DNA from 3 places in the Amycolatopsis heterodermiae genome. Region 2 is predicted to be linked to each of the others. Evidence: riboswitches for the same ligand, from Rfam matches in the RefSeq annotation. Region 2 holds a riboswitch; each other region holds the start of a gene.
The links. A riboswitch is a leader RNA that binds a small molecule or an ion and turns the genes downstream of it on or off. The one in region 2 is predicted to bind S-adenosylmethionine.

Region 1 (2,193 bases), on a different contig from region 2:
AAGACGAGCCGCCTGCAGGAGCACGACCAACTCCTGGTGGTCACGACAGCCACGGTCCGCGACGACGTGGAGCGCAGGCTGCGCGCGGTGGACCGCGCGGGACGCCTGGCCCGCTGGCGCGGCGAGTCGGGCCTCTGACCACCCGTTGTCCAGTGCTTGTCCGATCTTCCCGCCTACCTGGTGATCTTTTCCCGCGAGGGTGAACAACCCGCACCAAGATCTTCCCCGCGTTCCTCCTTTTGGCTTACTCTGCGCTCCATTTGTTAGCTCGAATGGGTGAGCATTAAGCCAAAGGAGTACGCAGGGTGAGGAAACTTCACGTGCGCGCAGCCGGCCTGGTCGCGGCAGCGGTCCTGGGGCTCGGGCTTGCCGCCGTCCCGGACGCGGCCGCCGAAGCGGGACCGTTCCCGGTGCTGGCGCTGCCGTTCAAGGCGGGGCAGCAGGTGTACTCGGCCGGCATCCACTCCGACGACGGCAGTACCGGCGTGAAGAACGCCCTCGACCTCAGCCCGGCCGACAAGACCGTGCGGGCGCCGCTGGCCGGGACGGTCCACCTGCAGCACTGCGCGGGCGGCGACTGGGTGGCCATCGACCACGCCGGCGGCTGGCGCACCGGGTACTACCACATGGAGGGCATCAAGGTCACCGACGGTGAGCAGGTCGAGGCCGGCGACGTGCTCGGGTCGACCGGCAACGCCCTCCCGTGTGGCGGCAGCAGCACCGGCGCCCACGTGCACTTCACGCTCTGGACGCTGCCCGACGAGCCCGCCGCGAACTGGAGCGGCCTCGCCTACAGCCAGCTTTCGACGACGGTCGCGGTGGCGCACGGCGAGCCGATCGACGGGAAGACGTTGGGCGGCTGGCTTTTCACGGCGGGCGCGGACCAGTACACCGGCACCGCGACGCACCTCGCCGACCGCATGGTGACGCAGCTGCCGGGCCACTTTCGCGCGAAGCTCTGACCCTTCTCGGATCCTGCTGGACTTGTGGGCGGCGTCTCAAAATGTGAGGAGGGGTCTGGCCGCCGCGCCGATTCTCGGTTACCTTCTGTGTCAGGTCATGAGTGCCAGCGTCAAGCCCCGGCTTGCTGGCCGGCAACCCTCCTTCCGCGGTGGGGTGCCCCGGGTGAGGACCGGGTCGGTCGCGCCGTGCGACCGGCAAGCGCGGGCCCCTCGCCGGGGTCCCCCGGATCGCCGAGGAGGCACCGATGACTCTCGCCATCGACCGCACCAGCACACCCGAAACCCTTGCGCCGCAGGCTGTTCCGACGGTCGCGGGTGCCTCGCTGCGGGTCCCGCTCGTCACCGGCGGCGACATCGGCTACGCCAACCTCGACCACGCCGCGAGCGCGCCGTGTCTCGACGCCGTGCGCTCGGCCGTCGACGAGTTCCTGCCCTGGTACGCCAGCGTCCACCGCGGCGCGGGCTTCGCGTCCCAGGTCTCCACCAAGCTCTACGAGCGCACCCGCGACACCCTGCGCCGGTTCGTCGGCGCGCGGAAGACCGACACGGTCGTGTTCACCCGCAACACCACCGATTCCTTCAACCTGCTCGCCCGCAGCCTCCCGCCGCGCACCTCGGTGGTCGTGTTCGACACCGAGCACCACGCCGCGCTGCTTCCGTGGCGGGGCCCGAACGTCCGCCGGATCCCGACCCCGCGCACCCGGCTCGCCGCAGTGTCCGCTGTGGACGAAGCCCTCGCGGAATCCCCGCAGGGGCCCCGGCTGTTCGTCGTCACGGGCGCGTCCAACGTGACCGGCGAGCTGCTCCCGGTGGCGGAAATCGCGGCGGTGGCCCGGAAGCACGGCGCCCGGATCGCCCTCGACGCCGCGCAGCTCGCGCCGCACCGCCGCGTCTCGATCAAGGAGCTGGACGTCGACTACGTCGCGCTGTCCGGCCACAAGCTGTACGCGCCCTTCGGCGCCGGCGCGCTGATCGGCCGCGCCGACTGGCTGCGCGCCGCCCGGCCGTACCTCGCCGGCGGCGGCGCGACCAAGCTCGTCACCGAGGACGCCGTCGTCTGGAACACCGGCCCCGAGCGTCACGAAGCCGGTTCCCCCAACACCGTCGGCGTGTACGCGCTCGGCGTCGCGTGCGAAACCCTCAGCCGGAACTGGGACGCCGTCGAAGCGCACGAGCAGGCCCTGCTCACCCGGCTGCGCAAGGGGCTCGAAAGCATCCCGGGCTGCGCCGA
Region 2 (2,193 bases):
GGGATCCGCCAGCCGAGCTGCTCGGCGACCTCGAAGGCGAGCGTCTTCGAACCCTCGGAGTAGTACGGGCGGACGTTGACGTTCACGAAGGCCCAGCTCGGGTGCTCGCCGGCCAGCTGGGTGGCGAGGCGGTTGACGTCGTCGTAGTTGCCGTCGACGGCGATGAGGTCGCCGTCGTAGACCGCGGTGGTGAGGATCTTGGCGCGCTCGAGGGTCTTCGGGATCAGCACGACCGACTTCCAGCCCGCGCGGGCCGCGGCGGCGGCGACGGCGTTGGCCAGGTTGCCGGTCGAGGGACAGGCGAGCACCTCGAAGCCGAACTCGCGGGCCGCGGCCAGCGCGACGGCGACGACGCGGTCCTTGAACGAGTGCGTCGGGTTGCCGGTGTCGTCCTTGACCCACACGCGCTTGAGGCCGAGCGCCTTGGCCAGGCGGTCGGCGCGGATCAGCCGGGTCGCGCCGGGCTCGGTGTTCGGGATCTCTTCGACGTTGGACGGAACCGGGAGGAGCTTCTTGTAGCGCCAGATGTTCTTGGGGCCGGCCTCGATGTCTTCGCGGCGGACGCGGCCGAAGTCGTAGGCGACCTCGAGCGGCGAGAAGTCTTCGGCGGAGACGAACTCGGGGGCGAGCGGCTGCCGGTGGCCCTCTTCCTTCGACACCAGTTCGACGGCCGGGCCGAGATCCGGGGTCTTGGTGGTGGAGGTCGTGCCGAGGGTTGCGGTCATCGCGAGGTTCCTTTCCTCATCTGCCCCGCCGAAGCGGGCCGGAATTGGCACCGTGGTCGTCAGCTACCCCGCGATCGCGGGATGACAGGCTGTACGCCGGTTGCCGGGGCTTCGTCGGGCCGTTCCCTCTGCCCCTCTGGATGAGCGGTATTCAGTTTTCGGCGCGCACCGGAACGAGCGCTGCCTCGAAGACACCGTACGACATGGCCCTCGGGCCGTGCCATGGTGGCCGCTCGACATCACCGGAGCGGGCGCACGATTGCGCAAGTGAGAGGATTCCGGGGTGACCGCGCAAGCCACCGCCCCGGCCCCGCTGCACCTGGTACTGGGTGAGGAAGAACTGCTGATCGAGCGGGCCGTCCGTGACACGCTCGCCGCCGCCCGCGCGGTGGACGCGACGGCCGAGCTGACGCGGGCGCGGGTGTCCGATCTCACAGCGCCTGAGCTGGCCGAACTGGTCAGCCCGTCGCTGTTCAGCGAGGGCCGGGTGATCGTCCTCGAGTCGGCGCAGGACATCTCGCAGGAGCTGTCCGACGCCGTGGCGTCGTACCTGAAGGACCCGGCGGACGGCGTCGTGCTCGTCGTCGTGCACACCGGCGGCGGGCGCAGCAAGGCGGGCAAGACGCTCCCGGCGGTGCTCAAGAAGGCCGGCGCCGAGGTGACCGAGTGCCCGAAGCTGACCAAGCCCGCCGAGCGGGAGCAGTTCGTCCGCCACGAGGTGCGCCGGGCGGGCGGCAAGATCGACCCGGCCGGGGTCGCCGCGCTCATCGACGCCGTGGGCTCCGACCTGCGGGAACTGTCTTCCGCGGCCACGCAGCTCGTAGCGGACGCGGGTGGCGTCGTGGACGCCGACGCCGTCCACCGCTACCACCGCGGCCGGGCCGACGTGACCGGGTTCGCGGTGGCCGAGAAGGCGGTGAGCGGTGACCGCTCGGCGGCGCTGGAGTCGCTGCGCTGGGCGATGCAGCTCGGCGTCCCGCACGTCCTGGTCGCCGACGCGCTGGCCGACGCGGTCCGCACGATCGCCCGCGTCTCCGGCGCGGGCCGCGGCAACCCGAACCAGCTGGCCGGGGAGCTGGGCATGCCGCCGTGGAAGGTCCGCAAGGCCCAGGGCCAGTCCCGCGGCTGGAACCAGGACGGCCTCGCCACGGCGATGCGGGTGGTCGCCCGGCTGAACGCCGAGGTCAAGGGCGTCGCGGCGGACCCGGGCTACGCGCTGGAGCGCGCGGTCCTGCAGGTGGCGGCGGCCAAGGGCGATCGCTGAACATGAAGAAAGCCCCGGCCGGAGCCGGGGCTTCTCCAGAAATCAGTCGGTCGGCTCAGAGCGAGTTGACGCGCTTCGCGATCGCCGACTTCTTGTTGGCGGCCTGGTTGGCGTGGATGACGCCCTTCGAGACGGCCTTGTCCAGCTTCTGGGCGGCGTCGCGCTGCAGCTCGACGGCCTTGGCCTTGTCACCGGAGTCAGCGG
Region 3 (2,193 bases), on a different contig from region 2:
CACGTTGAGGGACTCTGAGTCCCTCAACGTGGCCTTCACGGACAATCGGGGTCAGGCTGCGGCGACGCCCTGGGGGCCGCGCGCGGTGTGCGTCACGTGGCCGCCGCGCTCGGCGACCCACGCCAGCGCCGCGTCGGCCCGCTCACCGCGGACGCCCAGGCGGAACCGGCCCACCGGGGTGTCGCCGATCCGGGTCAGGCCGCCGCCGATGGTGGCGAACTCGACGTCGAAGCGGCCCGCGGCCTCGGGCAGCAGCGCGCCGACCGACGCGAAGCCGACCAGCACGACGTCGACCGAGCGGTCGTAGCGCGACGCCTGCGAGCGGGTCGTCTCGATGGCGGGCAGCAGCGCCTGCGCGGTGCGGCTCGTCGGGTTCGAGACCAGGTCGAGGACGGTGCCGCGCTCGACGACGGTGCCGTCTTCGAGCACCGCGACGTCGTCGCAGACGCGGCGGACGACACTCGCGTCCGGCGTCGTGACCACGATGGTGACGCCCAGCTCGGCGCGCGCCCGGTCGAGGACGGTCAGCACCGCGCCGGCCTCCTCCGGGTCGATCCCGGCGGTCGGGTCGTCGGCGAGCAGCACCGCGGGGGCCGCGGCCAGCGCCTTCGCGACGGCGACGCGGCGGAGCTGCCCGGCGGTCAGCTCGCCCGGACGCTGCGCGGCGCGCGGGGTCAGGCCGACGAGGTCGAGCAGCGAGCCGACCTTGCTGCGGCGCTGCGGGCCGTCGACCCCGAGCTGCTCCAGCGGGGAGGCGATGTTGCCGGCGATGGTGCGCTCGGCGATCAGCTCGGGCTTGGTTCCGACGACCCCGAGCTGGCGGCGGATCTCGCGGAGCCGGCGGCCGTCGAGGGTGCCGGTGTTGAGGCCGTCGAGCCGGACGACACCGCGGTCCGGCCGCTCCTGGAGCGCGATGCACCGGGCGAGGACGGACTTGCCGGACCCGGCCGGGCCGACCACGCCGAACAGTGAGCCGGCCTGGACGTCGACGCTCACGTCGCGCAGCGCGACGACCGGATTTCCGTTGAGGGCAAAGGACTTGGACAGGTTTTCGACGGTGATCACGAAGGCTCCAGAAAACGGGGCGCGTTGCTGTACGCGTCCGGCCGCAAGCGAGTTTCCGTCCTCTATGGACGGTGCATGAAGAAGAGGTGTGACGGGTCGATCAAGCTCAGTTGGAGCGTCGACATGCGGTCACGGAGCGGCGACCCTCGTCGACTACGCGGCGTTTGGTCAGCAGCAGCGGGCGAGCAACCCTCTTCATCGGGACGGCCTCCATCGGTCCTGGCGGTAGCACCTGCCCTGCGGAGGGTGGTTGCTGCGACTTCGGCGAGCCAGGTCTCTCAGTCGCTCGGGATGGACGTATTGAGTAAAACCGATCCCGAGGAGCGAACGCAAGCCCGTTGGGCCAGATCACACGAGTGGAGGTGTCCGAATCGCGGGATCAGCACTCGCGAGGGCGTATTTTCACGCGCCGAGACGGCGACCAGTGCAGACGCGTCAGCGAACGGCGGCGAGACGGGCGAAGGCGTGCACGTCCAGCTGCTCACCGCGGGTCTTCGGGTCGATACCGGCGGCGACCAGCAGTTCGCCGGCCCGCTCGGCCGACCCCGCCCAGCCGGCGAGCGCGGCGCGGAGGGTCTTCCTGCGTTGTGAGAACGCGGCGTCCACGAGGCCGAACAGCCGATCCCGGTCCTCGGACGCCGGCACGTCACCGCGTTCGAAGGCGACGAGCGCCGAATCGACGTTCGGCACCGGCCAGAACACCGAGCGTGGCACGGCGGCGACCTTGCGTGCCGGGCCGTACCAGGCGAGCTTGACGCTCGGGACGCCGTAGATCCGGCTGCCCGGGCCCGCGGCCATCCGGTCGGCGACCTCGGTCTGGACCATCACGAGGCCTGACCGGAGGGACGGCAGCTCCGCGAGCAGGTGCAGCACGACCGGCACGGCGACGTTGTAGGGCAGGTTGGCCACGAGCGAGGTGGGCGCGGCGGGCAGGTCGTCCTTCGCGACGCGCATGGCGTCGGCCTCGACGACGTCCAGCCGCCCCGCGGCGTCCGGCCCGCGCTCGGCGACGGTCTTCGGCAGGCGTTCGGCGAGCTTGGGATCGATCTCGACGGCCACGACCCGCGCCCCGGCGGCGAGCAGCCCGAGCGTCAGGGAGCCGAGCCCGGGCCCGACCTCGAGAACGAC

Region 1: linked by a shared signal. The riboswitch ahead of VA596_RS29120 (aminotransferase class V-fold PLP-dependent enzyme) and the one ahead of thrC (threonine synthase) in region 2 are both predicted to bind S-adenosylmethionine.
Region 3: linked by a shared signal. The riboswitch ahead of VA596_RS04025 (methionine ABC transporter ATP-binding protein) and the one ahead of thrC (threonine synthase) in region 2 are both predicted to bind S-adenosylmethionine.

Annotation. Positions count from the first base shown of each region.
Region 1 is NZ_JAYFSI010000007.1:292,231-294,423, reverse strand. Features, by position in the region: gene VA596_RS29130 (potassium/proton antiporter) at 1-138, shown strand, start outside; gene VA596_RS29125 (M23 family metallopeptidase) at 306-962, shown strand; SAM riboswitch class IV at 1,056-1,170, shown strand; gene VA596_RS29120 (aminotransferase class V-fold PLP-dependent enzyme) at 1,208-2,193, shown strand, end outside.
Region 2 is NZ_JAYFSI010000016.1:126,952-129,144, reverse strand. Features, by position in the region: gene thrC (threonine synthase) at 1-725, opposite strand, end outside; SAM riboswitch class I at 739-872, opposite strand; gene holA (DNA polymerase III subunit delta) at 1,009-1,989, shown strand; gene rpsT (30S ribosomal protein S20) at 2,045-2,193, opposite strand, start outside.
Region 3 is NZ_JAYFSI010000001.1:835,644-837,836, forward strand. Features, by position in the region: gene VA596_RS04025 (methionine ABC transporter ATP-binding protein) at 52-1,065, opposite strand; SAM riboswitch class I at 1,273-1,363, opposite strand; gene rsmA (16S rRNA (adenine(1518)-N(6)/adenine(1519)-N(6))-dimethyltransferase RsmA) at 1,501-2,193, opposite strand, start outside.